Regions from separate parts of the Paenibacillus sp. GCM10027626 genome, predicted to be linked through region 2. Evidence: riboswitches for the same ligand, from Rfam matches in the RefSeq annotation. Region 2 holds a riboswitch; each other region holds the start of a gene.
The links. Region 2 has a riboswitch for cyclic di-AMP ahead of ACFQ0N_RS34945 (resuscitation-promoting factor). Riboswitches for the same ligand answer to the same signal wherever they lie in the genome.
Positions count from the first base shown of each region.

Region 1: linked by a shared signal. The riboswitch ahead of kdpA (potassium-transporting ATPase subunit KdpA) and the one ahead of ACFQ0N_RS34945 (resuscitation-promoting factor) in region 2 are both predicted to bind cyclic di-AMP.
Region 3: linked by a shared signal. The riboswitch ahead of ACFQ0N_RS12315 (C40 family peptidase) and the one ahead of ACFQ0N_RS34945 (resuscitation-promoting factor) in region 2 are both predicted to bind cyclic di-AMP.

Region 1 covers NZ_JBHTHC010000007.1:56,118-62,455, forward strand. Annotated here, with positions in the region: gene ACFQ0N_RS15030 (histidine kinase) at 1-320, opposite strand, end outside; gene kdpC (potassium-transporting ATPase subunit KdpC) at 379-990, opposite strand; gene kdpB (potassium-transporting ATPase subunit KdpB) at 1,029-3,059, opposite strand; partial or broken gene kdpA (potassium-transporting ATPase subunit KdpA) at 3,073-4,754, opposite strand; cyclic di-AMP (ydaO/yuaA leader) riboswitch at 4,990-5,153, opposite strand; gene ACFQ0N_RS15050 (ATP-binding protein) at 5,494-6,338, shown strand, end outside.
Region 2 covers NZ_JBHTHC010000032.1:9,253-15,590, forward strand. Annotated here, with positions in the region: gene ACFQ0N_RS34935 (HD domain-containing protein) at 113-1,411, shown strand; gene ACFQ0N_RS34940 (TatD family hydrolase) at 1,439-2,206, shown strand; cyclic di-AMP (ydaO/yuaA leader) riboswitch at 2,394-2,597, shown strand; gene ACFQ0N_RS34945 (resuscitation-promoting factor) at 2,928-4,088, shown strand; gene rnmV (ribonuclease M5) at 4,214-4,783, shown strand; gene rsmA (16S rRNA (adenine(1518)-N(6)/adenine(1519)-N(6))-dimethyltransferase RsmA) at 4,780-5,661, shown strand; gene yabG (sporulation peptidase YabG) at 5,775-6,338, shown strand, end outside.
Region 3 covers NZ_JBHTHC010000005.1:199,630-205,967, reverse strand. Annotated here, with positions in the region: gene ACFQ0N_RS12340 (heavy metal translocating P-type ATPase) at 1-1,694, opposite strand, end outside; gene ACFQ0N_RS12335 (D-alanyl-D-alanine carboxypeptidase family protein) at 1,991-3,229, shown strand; gene ACFQ0N_RS12330 (ArsR/SmtB family transcription factor) at 3,370-3,738, shown strand; gene ACFQ0N_RS12325 (DsbA family protein) at 3,848-4,534, shown strand; gene ACFQ0N_RS12320 (disulfide oxidoreductase) at 4,551-4,961, shown strand; cyclic di-AMP (ydaO/yuaA leader) riboswitch at 5,030-5,173, shown strand; gene ACFQ0N_RS12315 (C40 family peptidase) at 5,178-5,642, shown strand; cyclic di-AMP (ydaO/yuaA leader) riboswitch at 5,896-6,030, shown strand; gene ACFQ0N_RS12310 (C40 family peptidase) at 6,036-6,338, shown strand, end outside.

The DNA.
Region 1 (6,338 bases), on a different contig from region 2:
ACCAGCACCACTTCCGGATTGCGCTCTGCCAGCTTCTCCAGGTTCAGATCTTTGCGCTCTTTTCCATCCTTGAACCAGTGAATGCTTGGCACACGCTCCAAATTTCCGAGCTGCTCCACCGTTTCCGGCCGCTGTCTTGTCGAAACCGCACAAATAACGACATCGATTCCCTGCTGCTTCAAATGCTGGCCTTCCTGAAGCATATGGTACGTCTTGCCCGAACCGCTGACCGCACCGATGCAGATTTTGAGAAGGCCATGCTGAAGCTTGGAGATGGAGTACAAAATTTCTTCCGGTGTCTTCCTGCGAAAGCTATCCATTGTGCCCCCCTTGAACGCCCCTTCCTATAAGGCAATAGGCAGGGCTTGTGGCTGATTCCTACTTTTGAATTAGTTCGCGCAGCGCTATATTCAGTTTTAACACATTGACTCGCGGTTCTCCGAAAATCCCCAAATCCCGTCCTTCGGTATGCTCTTGCACCAGCTTCTCCAGTTGACTCGCAGGCAATCCTGTCAGCTTGCTGATGCGCGGAATTTGCACGTTGGCCGATTCCGGCGTAATATGAGGGTCCAGACCGGAAGCGGAATTCGTGATCAAGTCAATCGGCAAACGGCTGACAGGAACGAAAGGATTGTCGGTCTTCCAGGCTTCAATAGTTTCTGCCGTCCTTTTCAGCAAGTCCGGGTTCGATGGCCCGTAATTGTTGGACCCAGATGCTTCCGCCTTGTATTCAATGCTGGAGACCCTGCCCTGAAAAAATTGCCGATCGGTAAAGTTTTGCCCGATCAGTTCGGACCCGATGATTTCCCCGTTGCTGCCTTTAATCAGGCTGCCATTAGCCTGACCAGGCATCAATACTTGGGCGATGCCGGTACAGACTAAAGGATACACAACTCCGCATAGCAGGATAAACAACAGACTGAGCCGAATGATGGAAAACCAGTACGATCCGCGGAATGCTTCCTGAACATGCTGCTCTGATTGATTCATGCGCTTTCCTTCCTCTCTGTCATACGAATACGTTGCAACTACACCCATAAGTGCACGACCATGTCGATCAGCTTGATGCCGGCGAACGGCGCAATGACGCCGCCCAATCCGTAAATAAACAGGTTCCGGCTGAGCAGTTGGGCAGAGCTTTCCGGTCTGTAGGCTACGCCCTTCATAGCCAGCGGAATAAGCAGCGGGATGATGATAGCGTTGAACACAAGCGCCGACAAAATGGCTGACATCGGCGAGCCCAGTCCCATCACATTCAGTGCGTTCATTTCCGGAATCGCCAGCATGAACATGGCCGGGATAATCGCAAAATATTTGGCAATATCGTTCGCCAAGCTAAAAGTGGTTAAAGCTCCGCGGGTCATTAGCAGCTGCTTGCCGATCGCCACCACTTCAATGATTTTCGACGGATCAGAGTCAAGGTCGACCATATTGGCCGCTTCCTTAGCGGCGGTCGTGCCGCTGTTCATTGCAAGCCCCACGTCTGCCTGCGCCAATGCGGGGGCATCATTCGTGCCATCGCCGGTCATCGCTACCAGTTTGCCGGCCGCCTGCTCGCGCTTGATGACGGCAATTTTGTCTTGGGGCTTGCTCTCGGCGATAAAGTCGTCCACCCCGGCCTCGCGTGCAATCGTCGCTGCCGTCAACGGATTGTCTCCCGTACACATGATCGTTTTGATACCCATCTTTCGCAGCTGGTCGAATCGCTCTCGCATGCCTGGCTTCACCGTATCCTTCAAATAAATCAAGCCGTAAATGCGATTGTCGACTGCAACGGCGAGCGGCGTTCCGCCTGCCGATGCGATGGCGTTTCCTTTGCTTTCCAAATCAGCGGGAATTATTCCCCCTTGCGCGCTGACCCAACGTTTAACCGCATCAACCGCGCCTTTGCGAACTTTTCGTCCGTCCGGCAAATCGATGCCGCTCATGCGAGTCTCCGCTTTGAATGCAATGAACTCTGCGCCGGCGGCGGCATCCTCAGGATACGCGTACCCTTCTTTTTTCATCAGTTCGAGCACGGATCGACCTTCAGGCGTTTCATCCTTCACCGAACTGACGGCCGCCCATTCAGCTACCGTCGCCGCGGATTCATTCCCAACGGGGATAAATTCGCTGGCCATCCGGTTCCCGAACGTAATTGTACCGGTTTTGTCCAGAATCATCGTATCGATGTCCCCTGCCGCTTCAACCGCTTTTCCTGACATAGCCAGTACATTGAAACGGGTCACGCGGTCCATCCCGGCAATGCCGATTGCGGACAATAAGCCGCCGATTGTCGTAGGGATGAGACACACGAGCAGCGAGATCAAAACGGGGACCTCCAGTTTGATTCCCAAATAATCGGCCAGCGGAGCCAACGTCACTACGACGATCAGGAAAATCAGTGTCAGGCTGACAAGCAGCGTATTCAGCGCAATTTCATTTGGCGTTTTCTGCCTCTTTGCACCTTCGACCAGCGCGATCATCCGATCTATGAACGTTTCGCCGGGATCGCTTGTAATCCGCACGGTGATCCGGTCACTAGCGACCCTCGTACCGCCGGTTACCGAACTGAAGTCGCCCCCTGCTTCCTTAATGACGGGAGCGGATTCCCCGGTAATGGCCGATTCATCTACGGAAGCCAGACCGTCAATGACCTCTCCGTCCCCCGGAATCGTCTCCCCTTGGGAAACAACCACAATATCTCCTTTGCGCAGTTCCGTGGAAGGAACCACCTTTACGCTGTTACCGGACACTTTATTCGCCGTGATTTCTTTCTTCGACTTTTTGAGCGTATCGGCTTGCGCTTTCCCTCGGCCTTCGGCCAACGCCTCAGCGAAGTTTGCAAATAGCACGGTAAACAATAAAATGAGAAAGACGGACAAATTAAAACCGGTGCGTCCTTCGGTACCGAAAAATCCAGGAAAGAGCGTCATCAGCAATACGACGAACGTTCCCGCTTCCACGACAAACATGACCGGATTTTTCATCATGCTGACCGGGTTGCATTTGATGAAGCTGTCCGCGATCGCTTTTTTAACAATCACTGCAGACAGCATGCTTCTTCTTTTCGTACTCATGGTTTCACCTCTTCTATTTCTGGAGCGTCAAATACTCTGCAATCGGGCCGAGCGCAAGGGTTGGCAAAAAGGTCAATGCCCCGATAATCAATACCGTCCCGATGAGAATGCCCGCAAACATTTTGGTGTCGGTACGGAGCGTTCCGATATTTTCCGGCACCCATTGCTTTACCGCTAAGGAACCGGCAACACCAAGCAGTGCCACGATGGAAACGTACCTTCCGAACAGCATGATCAATCCCGTTGAAATGTTCCAGAACGTCGTGTTGTCACCCAGACCTTCGAGCCGGAGCCGTTATTTGCAGCTGAAGACGTATATTCATACAACACCTGCGATATGCCATGGAATCCGGGATTGCTGATGGCCCCTTTCCCCAAGTCCGTCAAAAAGGCAATGGCCGTCGGCACTAGAATAATAAACGGATGAGCCAGTATCGCGATGGCAATCAGTTTCATTTCGCGGGCTTCAATTTTGCGGCCCATAAATTCCGGCGTACGGCCAACCATCAACCCGCAGAGGAAGACGCCCAATATCGCATACATGAGCATGTTCACCAGCCCCACGCCTTCGCCGCCGAACACGCAGTTTAGCATCATTTGCACCAGCGGGACAAGACCGCCCAGCGGTGTCAACGTATCGTGCATGTTATTGACGGACCCGGTTGTCGCCGCGGTCGTAACCGTCGTAAACAAGGCAGACTGCGCAACCCCGAACCGGACTTCCTTGCCTTCCATATTCCCTTGTGAAGCATCGACTCCAAGCGCATTGAGAGCCGGATTCCCCCGCATTTCCGCTGTGTACGCAAGCGAGAGGAAAGCGACAAACATCACGAGCATCGCGCTGAAAATAATCCAGCCCTGTTTTTGATTTCGCGCGAATCTGCCCAACGTATAGGTAAGCGCGGCCGGAATACACCACATCGACAGCATCTCGATCACGTTCGTGAGCGGGCTCGGATTTTCGAACGGGTGCGCCGAATTAACGCCCATATATCCTCCCCCGTTCGTTCCCAAGTGCTTGATCGATACGAGGGAAGCTACCGGACCGATCGCAATTTGCTGCGTCTCGCCTTCAATCGTTGTCGCCTGAACGGTCGGATTGAGCGTTTGCGGCACTTTCAGCGCGACCAGCGCCAGCGTCACGATGACAGCCAGCGGGATGAGCAGGCGCGTGTGCGCTTTGACAAAATCGGTGAAGAAGTTGCCGAGCGTTTTTCCTTTGCTCGTCAGACCCCGAATGAATGCGATCGCTACGACGATGCCGGTTGCCCCCGATGCAAACATCATCATCATAATGACGGCCATTTGCGAAAAATAGGACAGACCCGTTTCACCGCTGTAGTGCTGCAGGTTCGTATTTGTCATAAAGCTGATGACGGTATTAAAAGAAAGCGCAGGCTCCATGTTATCTATGCCATTCGGGTTGAGCGGCAGCCCTTTCTGCATGCGTAATATCAAATAACTGACCACTACCAAGACAACATTGGTCAAGATCAAACTGAGCGTGTACCGTTTCCAGCTCATTTCCGCACGATTTTTCAAACCGGCTATCCTGTAGATCATTTTCTCGACCGGTCCGAATATATTGTCCGTCCGGTTGGGCTGATCGGAAAAGACATGAAAGATGTACGTCCCCAAAGGTTTGACCAGAAAGATTAAAAACAGAATGACCGCTATCAGCTGCAAAATGGCCATATCGTGCCCTCCTCAAACATTTTCATAAAAAGCGATTAAAACTTTTCCGGGTTCGCCAAGGCAAAAATAAGATACAGAAAGATAAAAACGGTAAAAATGGCAACTACAATCATGAACGTTCTCCCTCCAATCCCGATTTCTTGATTTTGGCAACAAAAAAGAAGCTTTCAGAAGAGGAACTCTTCGTCAGCTTCATAAGCACAGGAAAAACACTGTGTCTAATGACGACAATTGTTGCCTCTCTTAAAGACGCTTACGAGGTTAGCTGCCGGATTCGGGCGTAAGAGTCACCCTACGCCGGATTTACCGGCGATTCACCCCATGAAGCCGGTATGCCCGGCTTCTTAATTGGTTCCCCCGCTCCTTCGTTTCAAACGAAGAATTCAGCGATGTAAATCATTTTCAGATCATGGATCGTATGTTACTCCTAGACCAAAAACCTGTAAAGCGAAGAACAATTGTATAACCGTTAAAATATAGCGTTTATGGTTGGCAAAAGATAAGCTTTGCAGAAGATCTTCATTTTTCTCGGTTTTTCTCACTCTTATAAGGCTTTTCAATCATTTTTATGGAATTTTTACACCTTACGCCTGTTTCTTTTACTCCTTTTTTACGGTAACCTAGAGAGTGAGCTTCCAAGCTGAAAAGGCAGACGCGGTCCTTGGCGCGAGGCAGCCATGTATATGGTGAAACTTATACTTTCTTATATTTTGAAAAAAAGAGCAGGATGTGGTTCGTTATGCCTGGACTGAATACGGTATGGACGCCGCTGCGATCCTACATAAGCACGACTGTGCTGATCGTTCTTCTGACAATGGTATTAAAACCATTTGGTCTTGCGTTTGATTTAGTTAATATTGCCATTATCTATCTACTCCCGGTTCTTTTCAGTGCCGTCTTTGGGGGACTGGGCCCTGCTTTTTACGCGGCAATCCTGGGTGTCTTGGCCTTCAACTTCTTCTTCGTACCTCCTGTCCTGAGCTTTAGCGTGTCGGACTTGCGCTATCTGGTTTCATTTGGCGTTTATTTGGCGGTTGCAGCATTAACAGGCAGCTTGGCGGCCAGGCTGAAGCAGCAGGTCCTCTATTCGAAGCAAAAGGAGGCTCACACCGCTGCCCTGTACGCGCTTAGCAAACAGATGAGCGCGAACGCGGACATCCATTCCATGCTGGACAATTTTTCTAGGCAGGTTTCGCAGACCTTTGACATGGAAATTGCGATCTATTTGGCGGATGACAGGAACAAGTTGGCGCTTGCCCATGGTTCCGCCAATCTTCCCGATTACAGGCAAGAGAATGCGGAAGTCTCTGTTGCGGCGCGGTTGTTTGAACACGGTGGCGAGGCGGCGGGAATGAGGATTTCGCGCTTGCACGAAGTCACGGGTTATTTCATTCCGCTTCAGACCGAGGACCGCAAATATGGCGTCATGGCACTTTATCCGAAACAAGAGCGGACCGAGATCACAACAGAGCAAAAGCGGCTACTTGAGGCTCTCGGGAGCTTAGCGGCCAGTGCAATCGCTCGTTTCAAGCTAGCGGAGGAAGCCAAAATCGCGCAAATCACGGCAGAATCGGAACGGCTTCG
Region 2 (6,338 bases):
CAATTTGGAAAATGAAATACGACATTATTCGACAAATTTCTTGGTTCTTTTGTCGAATCGCTCTAGTGAATTGTCGAAAAAAATATAAAGGCTAGGAGGGGTTAAATTGGGGATCAGGCCGAGACCGCTTGCTGAAGAAAAGGTATTTAAAGATCCTGTTCACAAATATATTTATGTGCAGGATGAAATCATTTGGAAATTAATTAATACGAAGGAATTCCAGCGCTTACGAAGGATCAGGCAGCTTGGAACCTCTTATTTGACCTTTCACGGCGCAGAGCATAGCCGCTTTTCTCATTCGCTCGGCGTATACGAGATTACCCGAAAAATTATTTCCCAATTTGAGCGGGGAGGGTATGCAGATTGGCCCAAAGAGGAAAAGCTCGTCTCGCTATGCGCGGCGCTCCTGCATGACTTGGGACATGGTCCTTTTTCCCATTCTATAGAAGAGGTTTTTGAGACGCATCATGAGGAGTGGACATGCCGCATTTTATTAGAAGAAACAGAAATAAATGCAGTACTCCGGGAAGTTGATTCTGCCTTTCCGAAGCAAGTCGCCGATGTGATTTGTAAGTCATATGGGCAACCTATCGTTATAAGCCTTGTCTCCAGCCAGATGGATGCGGACCGGATGGATTATTTGCTGCGCGATGCGTATTTTACTGGTGTAAATTATGGCACCTTCGACCTTGAACGAATTTTGCGCGTGCTGCGTCCCCATAAGGGCAGAATAGTCGTTAAGGAGAGCGGCATGCATGCGGTAGAGGATTATTTGATGTCCCGCTATCAAATGTATTGGCAAGTTTATTTTCATCCGGTGACACGCAGCTCGGAAATTATTTTAAGGCAAATTTTCCGCAGGGCAAAAGAACTGCATCAGCAGGGATATTCCTTTAAGTGGATAATTGAGCCGCTCCGTCAATTGTTGGCAGGGACGATTGATGTCAAAAGCTATACAGCGCTGGACGAGGCCATGGTGCAGACAGCCTTTGGCCAATGGCAGTATGAGCAAGACGAGCTGCTGGTGGATTTGTGCGAACGGTTTTTAAATCGTAAACTGTATAAATATGTAACGATGGACGAAGCTAACGAGTCGTTATGGCAAAAGGCGCGCGAGCAAATGAGTCAGGCGGGATTGCCGCCGGAATATTATTTGGAAATTGATTTTCCGTTTGATTTACCTTACGATGTGTACCGGACAGGAGCGTCCTCAGCGGAAAAAGACGAAAAACCGCCTATTTTGCTGCTTGATCAAGAAGAGAGGCTATTTGAGATTTCGGCAAGATCCGAGATTATTCACTCGATTTCCGGATTACATCGCGGCAAATATCACTTATATTTTCCAGAAGAAATTTTACGAACAAAGGCGCATCAGCTCTCGAGGGATGTTCGGCAATTGTTTGGCTTTTAATAGAAGAAAGGGGATTTGGACAACAGCATGTTAATCGACACACATACACATTTGGACTCTTACAAATTCGACGAAGATCGCGCGGAAGTAATTGAGAGAGCATTCGCATCCGGGGTTGGCAAGTTAATCAATGTCGGATTTAATCGGGAGACGATCCCGACAACGATGAAGCTTGCCGAGCAGTATGAAAATATATATGCAGTGGTAGGCTGGCATCCGGTTGACAGCATTGACATGAAAGATGGAGATCTCGAATGGATTGCATCTTTATGCGATCATGAGAAGGTTGTCGCCATAGGTGAAATCGGGCTGGACTATCACTGGGATACATCCCCAAAAGATGTGCAGCAGCGTGTTTTTCGTCAGCAAATTGCCTTGGCCAAACATAAGAAAATGCCAATTGTTATTCATAATCGCGATGCGCATGAGGATGTTGTAAGGATTTTGAAAGAAGAAAATGCCCGCGATGTGGGAGGCGTTATGCATTGCTTCTCAGGAAGCTGGGAAACGGCCAAGCAATGTTTGGATATGAACTTTTATATTTCGTTCGGAGGGCCGGTAACATTTAAAAATTCTAGGGTACCGAAAGAGGTATTGGCTAAGGTTCCTTTGGACCGAATTTTGATCGAAACGGATTCCCCTTATTTGGCTCCTCATCCACATCGTGGAAAGAGAAATGAGTCATCTTATGTCCGTCATGTAGCCGAGACAGCAGCGGAAATAACAGGGAAATCAATGGAAGAAATTGCCAAAATAACATACGAAAATGCAATAAATTGTTTTGGCATTCGATGAAACAAGCTTTGAGAGCAAGAAAAAGAGACTAATATTGTGAAAAAACTAATTTTCTTATAGAAATTCACGCGGTTTTCACGAGTTTTTCCTTAAAATTCGTTAAAATCGTCATTTATCGCATCTTTACAATGTGCCGCAAAAGACGGTATCATTCATCTCAGAGCTCACGAAGCTGCAATTTGTATTTTCAAAATAATCGCTTAATCTCCAATCTGGAGAGCGGGGGAACCTGGTGCAGGCAGTTCGAAATTTTGAACATGCATGCCCGACATGATTTGGGGTGAATTTTGCGGCTGACCTTTTACTCGGAGGCAATCGGTCAGAAGCGAATAGGGCGACTCTCTCGCCCGAATCCGGCAGCTAACCTCGTAAGCGCAAATAGAGAGATCAACCTCGTGCATCTATTCATTCGCCATTTGCGAAAAAGCCACGAAAGAGATCCTCTGTCGTCGGCTTTTTTGTGATCTAGAATTATAAACTTCCATTCGGCTTATAAATTCTAAGCATCACCTTGAGAAACATCTCAGTCTTTTACAGACCAATGAATCTGTTTCTTCTCGTAATTTTGAATATTATTCTATCTGACGACATAGGGTGTAAGGCGGAGGTGAATGGTAGCACAATCGAGGCAGCGTGCCAGACACGCTATAATCTAACTTAGTCACGTCAAATTCAATCATGCGTAATTCGACGGCGGGACTATGTAAGGAGGACCGATGGAGTGGGCGAACCCAAGATTAAGGACACCCATGAGAAACGATCATCCAGCATGTCTTTCGCATTGCGATGGAAGCATGAGAACTTGCGTTTAATTGTACTAAGCGCTATGATCTCGATCGCTATGACTTTCATGTTTTTGGTGTTGTTGTACGGAACGGCTGACAAGCGCGTATCCGTAGTATTGAACGGACAGGAAAATATTGTTTCGACCAAACAATTGGTCCTTCAACGCCTACTGGATGAACAAGCCATTAAGATTGGACCGCATGACGAAGTGTCCATTCCACTGAACGCGGGAATTAAAGACGGTGATCGGATTGTTGTCGATCAAGCAGTCCCGCTGCAGGTTAAGGCTGACGGCAAAGTAAGAACGTTGTACACGACAGAAAAGACGATAAAGGAAGCGGTCGATAAAGCCAATATATCGATCCGTAAAGAGGATAAAGTATTTCCTTCGTTGGAGAAGACGATTGAGCCGAATATGACGGTCACGGTCGTCAGAATCGACAAGCATCGTTTGTCGCGTGAATATGCTCTGCCTTATTCGATTGTGAAGAAAGAAGATCCCGAACTTGAGAAAGGGAAGGAGAAGCTAATTCAGGTCGGTAAGGAAGGCAAAGTAGTCAAGCAATACGAAAAGGTGTTTGCCGATGGCAAACTGGTCAATCAAACCTTCGTTACGAAATTGTCCCAAGAGAATGCCGTCAACCAAATCGTTGCTGTTGGAACGAAGAAAGAGGAGCCGCCAGTGCAAATTTTAGCGGCCGCAGCCGATGATTCGGATTCTTCAGGTGCGACGGTTACGAAGCAGGGCGTCACTTTCAAAGCGAAAAAAGTATTGAAAAATGTGACCTTAACAGCCTATTCAGCCGGCGTAAATGATACGGGCAAGGGCAAAGGCCATCCTGATTATCGTATTACAGCGTCGGGTGCTCGCGTCAAAGAAGGGCATACCATTGCTGTCGATCCTAAGGTCATTCCGCTTGGCTGGTGGGTTTACATTGAGGGTATCGGCTTCCGCCGCGCGGAAGATACCGGTGGTGCGATTAAGGGGAAAATAATTGACGTTTTTATTGAGAGCGAGAAGAGCGTCAGAAAATTTGGCCGTAAAAAAGGCTATACCGTACATGTAATTGGACCGAAAAAGCCTGATTCCATTTAAGCGATAGCAGGAATCTTAATGAGCGTTGTCATAAATTTATCGTATTTCGCATCGAAATATGCCATTATAAGAAGAGGCGCAGCCTCTTCTTTTTGATTTGCCCAAGTTCGGAGGAAACAGGAAAAATGATACATGAAATTATTGTGGTCGAAGGCAAGGATGACACAACAGCCATTCAGCGCGCTGTACAGGCTGAGACGATTGAGACAGGCGGCTCGGCGATTGGAGAAGCAGTGCTAAGACGTGTAGAGCTGGCGAAAGAGCGTCGCGGCGTTATTATATTTACTGATCCCGACCATGCCGGCGAACGCATCCGGAAAATCGTCTCGCAGCGGGTTCCGGGCTGTAAGCATGCTTTTTTGCCGCAGGAAGAAGCGTTCTACAAAGGTGATATAGGCGTTGAAAATGCTTCGCCGGAAGCCATTAGAAGGGCGCTGGCTAATGTACGGACAGAAGCGGTTGACGGACAAGCAGCTCCCCAACCAGAAGTAACCTGGGAAATGATGATGGAAGCAGGGCTTGTCGTGAGCTCGGACGCTTCAGAGCGCCGCTTGTTAATGGGCAATTTGCTTGGCATCGGGTATGCTAACGGCAAGCAGTTCTACAAAAGATGTGTCATGTTCCGAATAACCCGGGAGGAATTCGATCAAGCTAGGCTGCAAATGGAACGGGAAATCGGAGGGAAAGGCTCATGAAGCAGCTTGAAGTAGCAACACCTAAAAGAACGAAAGATATTATTGCAAAGTACGGTTTTTCTTTTAAAAAGAGCTTGGGTCAAAATTTTTTGATCGATCAAAATATATTGCATAAAATTGTGGCTGCGGCAGATCTGAATGGCTCAAAGGGAGCGCTGGAAATTGGTCCCGGGATCGGCGCATTGACGCAGCATCTGGCAGATACGGCCGCTCAAGTAACGGCAATTGAAATCGATGACCGGCTCATTCCGATCCTTCAGGACATTTTCGCGGAAAGCGAGAATGTGCATATTGAGCATGGCGATGTGCTGAAGCTGAATCTGGCGCAATTGATTGAGCGGCAATTTGCTGATTGTACAGGAGTTAGTGTTGTTGCTAATTTGCCTTATTATGTCACAACCCCAATTGTAATGAAATTACTGGAAGAGAAACTCCCGCTTGAAAATATTGTTATTATGATTCAAAAAGAAGTAGCGGAGCGAATGGCAGCAAGCCCGGGCAGTAAAGCTTACGGCAGCTTAAGTGTAGCCGTACAGTTCTATTGCATCCCTGAGCTGGTCTGTACGGTGCCGCATACGGTCTTCATACCGCAGCCTAATGTTGATTCGGCAGTGATCAAGCTGCGGCTGCGGGAGGCGCCTCCAGTCGATATAGAGGATGAAGCGCATTTTTTCCGCACCGTGCAGGCAAGCTTTGCCCAGCGCCGCAAGACGATGGCGAACAATCTCACGGCCTGGCTTGGCAAGGAGCAGCGCGAGCAATCGCTGGCTATCTTGGAGGAGTGCCAGATCGATGCGTCGCGGCGCGGAGAAACGCTGACCATTGCTGAATATGCCGTCTTAAGCCGGGCGCTGATTAAAGCCGGTCTGGGTGTATAATATTTCGACGTATGACGGCGGCAAATTGTTTCATCGGGCGCTCAAAAAATTTTAGTGAGAATGTTCACCAACCTTTCGTTCTGCCCATAGGATAGACGAAGAGGTGATTGCCCATGAAACAAGGGGATTTGGTCATACGCAAGTCGTATGGCGGGGACGTCCTTTTTCGAATCGCAAAATTGAATAAACAATTGGCTACGCTAAAGGGCACGGATTACCGGCTCATCGCAGATGCGCCGATTCCCGATTTATTGCTTATACCGGATCCAGAGGAGGCAGCTCCATCCAAGCAGGTGCGCATCAAAGTAGACGAGTCAACACAGCGTATGCGCCAGGAGCGTCAGCAGCAGCAGCGGAAGGTGCAGCAAGACGAGGAGAAGATGGGGCGAGCCTTAAATCATAATGCCCCTTATTTTGAAGTGCCCGGAAAAGTGCTGCATCTGGATGGCGATGCCAGCTATTTGCACAAAAGTATGGATCTTTACAGACAGATGCGGGTACCGGCTCAAGGTTTGCATGCCCACGAATCCCAAATGCCGGCGATTGTGCAGCAGCTGCTGCCGCAGATTAATCCGGACATTCTTGTTATAACAGGTCACGACGGCGTGCTAAAGAAGCGGGAGACGCATGATCTATACAACTTGGCCAGCTATAAAAACTCACAAAATTTTGTTAAT
Region 3 (6,338 bases), on a different contig from region 2:
AGCAATTGCTGCTCGTCGGCCAGCAGGACGAGCGTCAAGCCTTGCTCCTTCAAGTTGTTAACTTGCTGCTGTACGCCAGGGGCCAGTCTAAGGTGAGCCATGCTTTTTTCGTTGCCAAGCCAGTAGCGGCGGCCTTCGACAACGGCTTCAATGCCGCTGCCCGAGATCGTCTGAATTTCTTCGGCATCGGGACAAGCTGCCTGCTGGCGTTCGACTTCTTTCATGACAGCTTTCGCTAATGGGTGAGACGATGTTTTCTCGATCGCGCCGGCAACAGAGTAGAATCGATCATCATAAGCGATCGCTTTTTCTACATGCGGCTGCCCTTTGGTTAATGTCCCGGTTTTATCGAAGGCCAGCGTATCGATTTTGCCCAGCTGCTCCAGAAATACGCCGCCTTTGACGAGTATGCCGTTGCGGGCATTGCGCGTAATACCAGACACGATGGCGATCGGCGAAGACAGAATAAGCGCGCAAGGACAGCCGACAATGAGCACTGCGAGACCCTGGTAAAACCATTCGCTCCAATCGCCGTTCAGCAGCAGCGGCGGGACAAGAATGACAAGCAGGGCTACGACAATAATAAGCGGTGTGTAGTACTTCGCGAATTTATTAATGAACAATTCGGTCGGCGTCTTCGTTTCTTGCGCTTCCTCAACAAGATGCAATATTTTCGCCAGAGACGAATCTTCATAGGCTTTGTCGATCGTCACGCGCAGCACGCCTTCATTGTTGATGCTGCCGCCATATACTTGCTCGCCGGCCGTTTTCTCGACCGGCAGCGATTCTCCGGTAATGGCGGCTTCGTTGACAGAGCTTCTTCCTTCCTGCACTGTACCATCGGAAGGGATTTTTTCCCCGGCTCTTACGATAACGGTATCGCCTGCCCGCAGCGACTCGATCGGGACGATCTTCTCCATGCCGTCAATCAGCTTGACGGCTTCCTTCGGTGCAACCTTCATCAGCGTCTCCATGGAACGGCGGGCCTTCTCCATTCCGAGCCCTTCAAGCAGCTCGTTCAGCCCGAACAGGATCGCTACCAGAGTCGCTTCCTTCCACTCGCCAATCGAGATTGCGCCTACTAGCGCGATAGTCATCAACGTATCAATGTTGAACCGGAACTTGAACAGGTTTTTTAATCCGCGCCAGAAGGTTGAATAGCCGCTAATTGCGGTAGCCGCCAAGTACAGGGTTACTGGAACCCAGTGAGCGAGTGTCCCATCAACAATAATCGCAAGGATGTATATAATAGCTGAGGCAACAAGCAGTTTAAGAATCATGGAATTGCCGTGTGCATGACTGTGCTCATGCCCGTGCTCATGCCCGTGCTCATGCCCATGATTATGCTCATGTTCGTGTCCGTCGTTCCCATGCTGATGAGCGTGGCTGTCATCGTGCTTGTGACTATGCCCGCTCTGCCCGTGACAATGGCCGTCTTCGCAATGATGATGGCTGTGAGCGTCAAGATCCTGCTCTTCCTGCTGCTTGCCTGACTTCAATGCTTGCGCAATATAAGCATTATCGGACTTTAATATTTTCTCAACAGATGAAATAGAGACGCGAGGATCAAGCTTCAGCTTGCCGGTTGTGTAGATGAGCTGAGCAGTCTCGCCGTGCTCGAGCCGCTTGATCTGGCGTTCCAGTTCTTGCGCGCAATTGCCGCAAGACAGCCCTTTTACCCGATACTCATTCATGGCGTTTCCTTCCTTCGTTAATATATGAACATTTGCTCATATGATATTCCAAAATGCGAAAAATGTCAAACCCATTTTTGTTAGATTGCACGTTGCCGGGGGGATTCATCCACATATACGTCGTATTGGTTTAATTGTCATCAATTTGCTATACTAAATGAGAAGAAACGGCTGACGCCGTCCTTGACGCGAGGCAAGGTTCTTCCCCTGAAATTTTATAGAATTTACCCTCGTGAAACTTATAAATTCTATAAAATCGAGAAAGTGACGCTGAATTTGGAGGTGTTATTTCCTATATGCCGCCTCCTTTTTTTAGAGGCTTAGCGGCTCTGCTGGCGGCGTGCGGTTTGCTCATTTATTTTATACCCTCAGCCGTTGTACATGCAGCGGAGCAGGAGCGGCCGGAACCGCCGGCCCAGCCGCAAGTCGAAGCTGGGTCCGCCTATTTGATGGATCGCCGCACAGGCACGGTGTTGTATCAAATGAATGCCGATCAAGCGATGTATCCTGCCAGCATAACGAAAATTATTACAGGTATAGTCGCTTTGGAGTCCGGAACCGATTTAAGCGGCATGGTGACGATTTCCAAGGAAGCGCGCCATGAGGACGGGACACGCGTGTATCTGGCCGAAGGCGAACAGCAGACGCTGGACGATTTAATTCAGGCGATGTTAATTAATTCGGGCAATGATGCGGCAACTGCAGTTGCTGAATATATTGACGGCTCGAAGGAGAAGTTCGCCGAGCGCATGAATGCATTTATACAAGAGAAGATCGGGGTTCACAACAGCCATTTTACTAATCCGCATGGACTGCCGGATGAGCTGCAGTATACGACGGCAGCCGATATGGCGCATATTGCCCAATATGCGATGGCAAACGAAAAGTTCCGTTCTATAGTCGGGACGAAAAAGCGGCCCTGGTCAGGGGCGGAATGGACATCCGATTTGGAAAATCATAATCAGCTGTTGGGCAGATATGAGGGAACTACCGGGGTGAAAAACGGCTTTACCAATGCTTCCGGTTATACGCTCGTCGCCTCAGCTGAGCGGGATGGTATGGAGCTAATCGGCGTATTATTGAAAGCGCCATCAGTAAAGCAGCTGTACCTCGATATGGAAAAGCTGCTGGATTACGGCTTTGCCGGCTTTGAGCCCAAGCAGCTGTTTGACAAGGGGGAGACGTATACCAGATATGCAGCCGCTCATTCACTTGAGTATACGGCGGAGGAGCCAATCTGGGCGGTCTTGCCTAAAGGGGAAACCCCTCGATTGCAAATCGACGATTTAGGAACGCTATCGGTCATCTCCTCGCTCGGCATTGTTGAGGCGGGCCATATGCAGCCCCTGCCGCTTCCGGCAGAAGAGAGCGCGGACCGGACGGGCGATAGCGCGGCTTCCCAGGAAGGAGCTGGGGATCAGCGGTCAAGCGATGTATTGAGCTGGCTAAAGGTCTTTGCCTGGATGGTGCTTGCTCTCATTTTTGCCTGGATCGGTTATTTGAGGTGGCAGCGGAAGCGACGGAGCGGCTTCTAGCATCAGCCCGCCGGGCGGATGTAGCGCAAGTTTCGCCTAACTGTCACAGACCGCGCCAGGTCGGCTGATTTCGCCGATGCTTGTATGTTATAATGGGACACGGATGACAATGCTGAACGCAGGAGGAACGCTAGAGAATTATGACGGATAAAGTGACGCAGGACGCATGCGATGATACTTGTGGCGGTACGGAGGCCGATGTTGCGCACGTTAGGGAACAATTGATCAGCGAGACTGCAGCAGTGCAATTGGCCGATCTGTTCAAAGCGTTGGGAGACCCGACCCGAGTGAAAATGATACATGCGCTGCTTCAATCGGAGCTATGTGTTCACGATCTTACACAGGTTCTCGGAATGGGGCAATCAGCCGTTTCACATCAGCTCCGTTTTTTACGGAATATGCGCATTGTCAAACGCCGCAAGGTCGGCAAGACCGTCTACTATTCGCTGGATGACGGTCATGTGGAGGAGATTTTTCTGCAAACGCTGCAGCATTTGAAGCATGATTAAAACGGTTGGCGAGGATGTTGCAGGCGATGCTCGGCGCGCCGGATGCCAATATCCTCGTCTTCTGGTGCAAAGCAGGACAACCAACATATAGCAGGGGTGAACGAAAGGAATGGCAGGAACCAAAAAGAGTCCGCGCAATCTGGTAATTTTTACGGCAATTATCGTTATTTTATTTGTTATTTTGTACATGCTGAATCAAGCATCGAACAAGCCCACTGAGCAAACCTCTTCAGCAGGAAGGCCTGATATTTCCAATCAAGCGACTGCCGGCAGCAAGGATTCCAAAGTGCAAATTGTTGAATTCGGGGATTACAAATGCCCAGCTTGTTACTTATGGTCAGAAAATATCTATCCGAAGCTAAAAGAAAATTATATCGATACGGGCAAGGTGACCTTTGCTTTTATCAATACGCCATTCCATGGAGAAGAGTCGATTACGGGGGCACTGGCCGGCGAGTCGATCTGGGCGACGAATCCGGATGCGTTCTGGCCGTTCCATGAAGCACTGTTTGCCGCACAGCCTGCTCACGGCGACAGTACAACATGGCTAACGATGGACAAGGTGCTGGAGATTGCAGCTGCTGTCGAACCGAAGATTGATCTGGACAAGCTGAAGGACGATATTGAGAAAAAAGCCGCGCTGCCGCAGGTTGAAATTGACAAAGGACTGGTTGACAAATATAAAGTTAACGCGACGCCGACGATCATGATCAACGATTCGGTACTGCAGTCGCCAATGGATTACGATGCCATCGTTAAAGTGATTGAAGATAAGCTAAAGGAGCAAGGAAGTTAATAACCGGGGGGATACCATGAAGCTGCGGGAGTATACACTTTATTTGGCCTGGATGGTAGCGGTCGTTGCCACGCTGGGCAGTCTATATTTTAGTGAAATACGCGAATTTATTCCATGTGAGCTGTGCTGGTATCAACGTATACTGATGTACCCGCTTTCGATTCTGTTAGGGATTGCTGCGTACACAAACGACAGAAAGATCAAGAAATATGTGCTTCCACTGTCGATTATCGGCGGCTGTATTTCACTGTTCCATTATTTGGAGCAAAAAGTTCCCGGTTTTGCCTCCATCAAACCGTGTGTAAACGGCGTTCCATGCAGCACGCAATACATTAATTACTTCGGTTTTATTACGATTCCCTTTCTGGCGCTTGTTGCCTTTACGCTTATTTCGGTGCTGCTCTTTATGACAAAAAACGATAAATGAAAAGATTCTAATAAAAAATGGGCAGGAAATTGACGGTAAAAATCGAATTATAAGCGTAAGACCAAAAGAACTGGAACATGCCGAATTCTTCTGATCAAGAAGGAGCGGGGGACCCAACACTTGGGTGAATTAATTCTTGTTTTAGCAAGAGAGTTATAGGGACCTTCAACCGAACCCCACAGCTAACCTCGTAGGCAATGAAGGGAGAACGTCAGTTTGAAGAAAGCAGTACTATCGATTTTAGCTGGGATGACGATTTTTGCCGGAGGCACCAGCGCCTTTGCAAGTCAAGCTAAGCTCAAAGAATCTGTGAACGCGGTTGTAGGCACGCCTTATAAATACGGTGGCACAACAACAAAAGGATTCGACTGCTCGGGTTTTGTTCGCTACATTTTCAATAAGTTCGATGTCAGCTTGCCAAGAACCTCCAAGTCACAGGCTGCAGTAGGCGAGAAAGTCGCCAAATCCGATCTTCGCGAAGGAGATCTCGTCTTTTTTAATACTTCAGGCAAAGGCATATCCCATGCCGGCGTTTACGTTGGCGGCGGGAAGTTTGCCCATTCCTCCAGCAGCAAGGGCGTTACGATCAGCAAGCTGAGCGATTCGTACTACAAGAAGCGGTATGTGACTGCTCGTCGTGTAGTAGGCAAGAAAACGTATGCCAAGATGGTCAAAGCATAAGAGATGCGATTGCTCCATCTTTCCATAAGCAAGTAAGACCGCCGCGTTGGCGGTCTTTTTGCGTGCAAGAACGCACCGAGTGCCAGCTCCCAGCGGGCGGTGTTTCGTTGCATGACGGCGGTCGGCCGACCACATACGGCCCTTGACGGACTGTCGTTTCGCTATCTGAGAACAAAATGAAAGAATTTTAATTTTTGTTCTGGGAGGAAATGCCGCATCCTTTGCGAATTATTTATCCTAATATGTAGGGTAGTCCAATACTTTGCCGAATTTTCTGTGTGAAAAACGGGGGAACCATTTTGGGTGAATTCGTCTGATTAGAGTGTAGACGATAGGGAGCCTTCAACCGAATCCGTAGCTAACCTCGTAGGCGCCGAAGGGAGCATAATCGTTTTGAAAAAGTGGATATTGTCAGTGGCAGGTGCTGCAGTTCTATTCTCAGCAGGTGCAGGAAGTGCTTTTGCAAGTCAAGCGTCATTATCTGAAGCTGTCGATGCTGTAATGGGCACGCCGTACAAATGGGGAGGAACGACAGCCGAAGGCTTCGATTGCTCAGGCTTCATTCTGTATGTATTCAATCAATTCGATGTAAAGCTGTCTAGGACGTCTGAATCGCAGTCCAAGGAAGGCATTGAAGTCGCACAGGAGGATCTGCAGCCTGGCGATCTGGTATTTTTCAATACAAGCGGCAGCGGA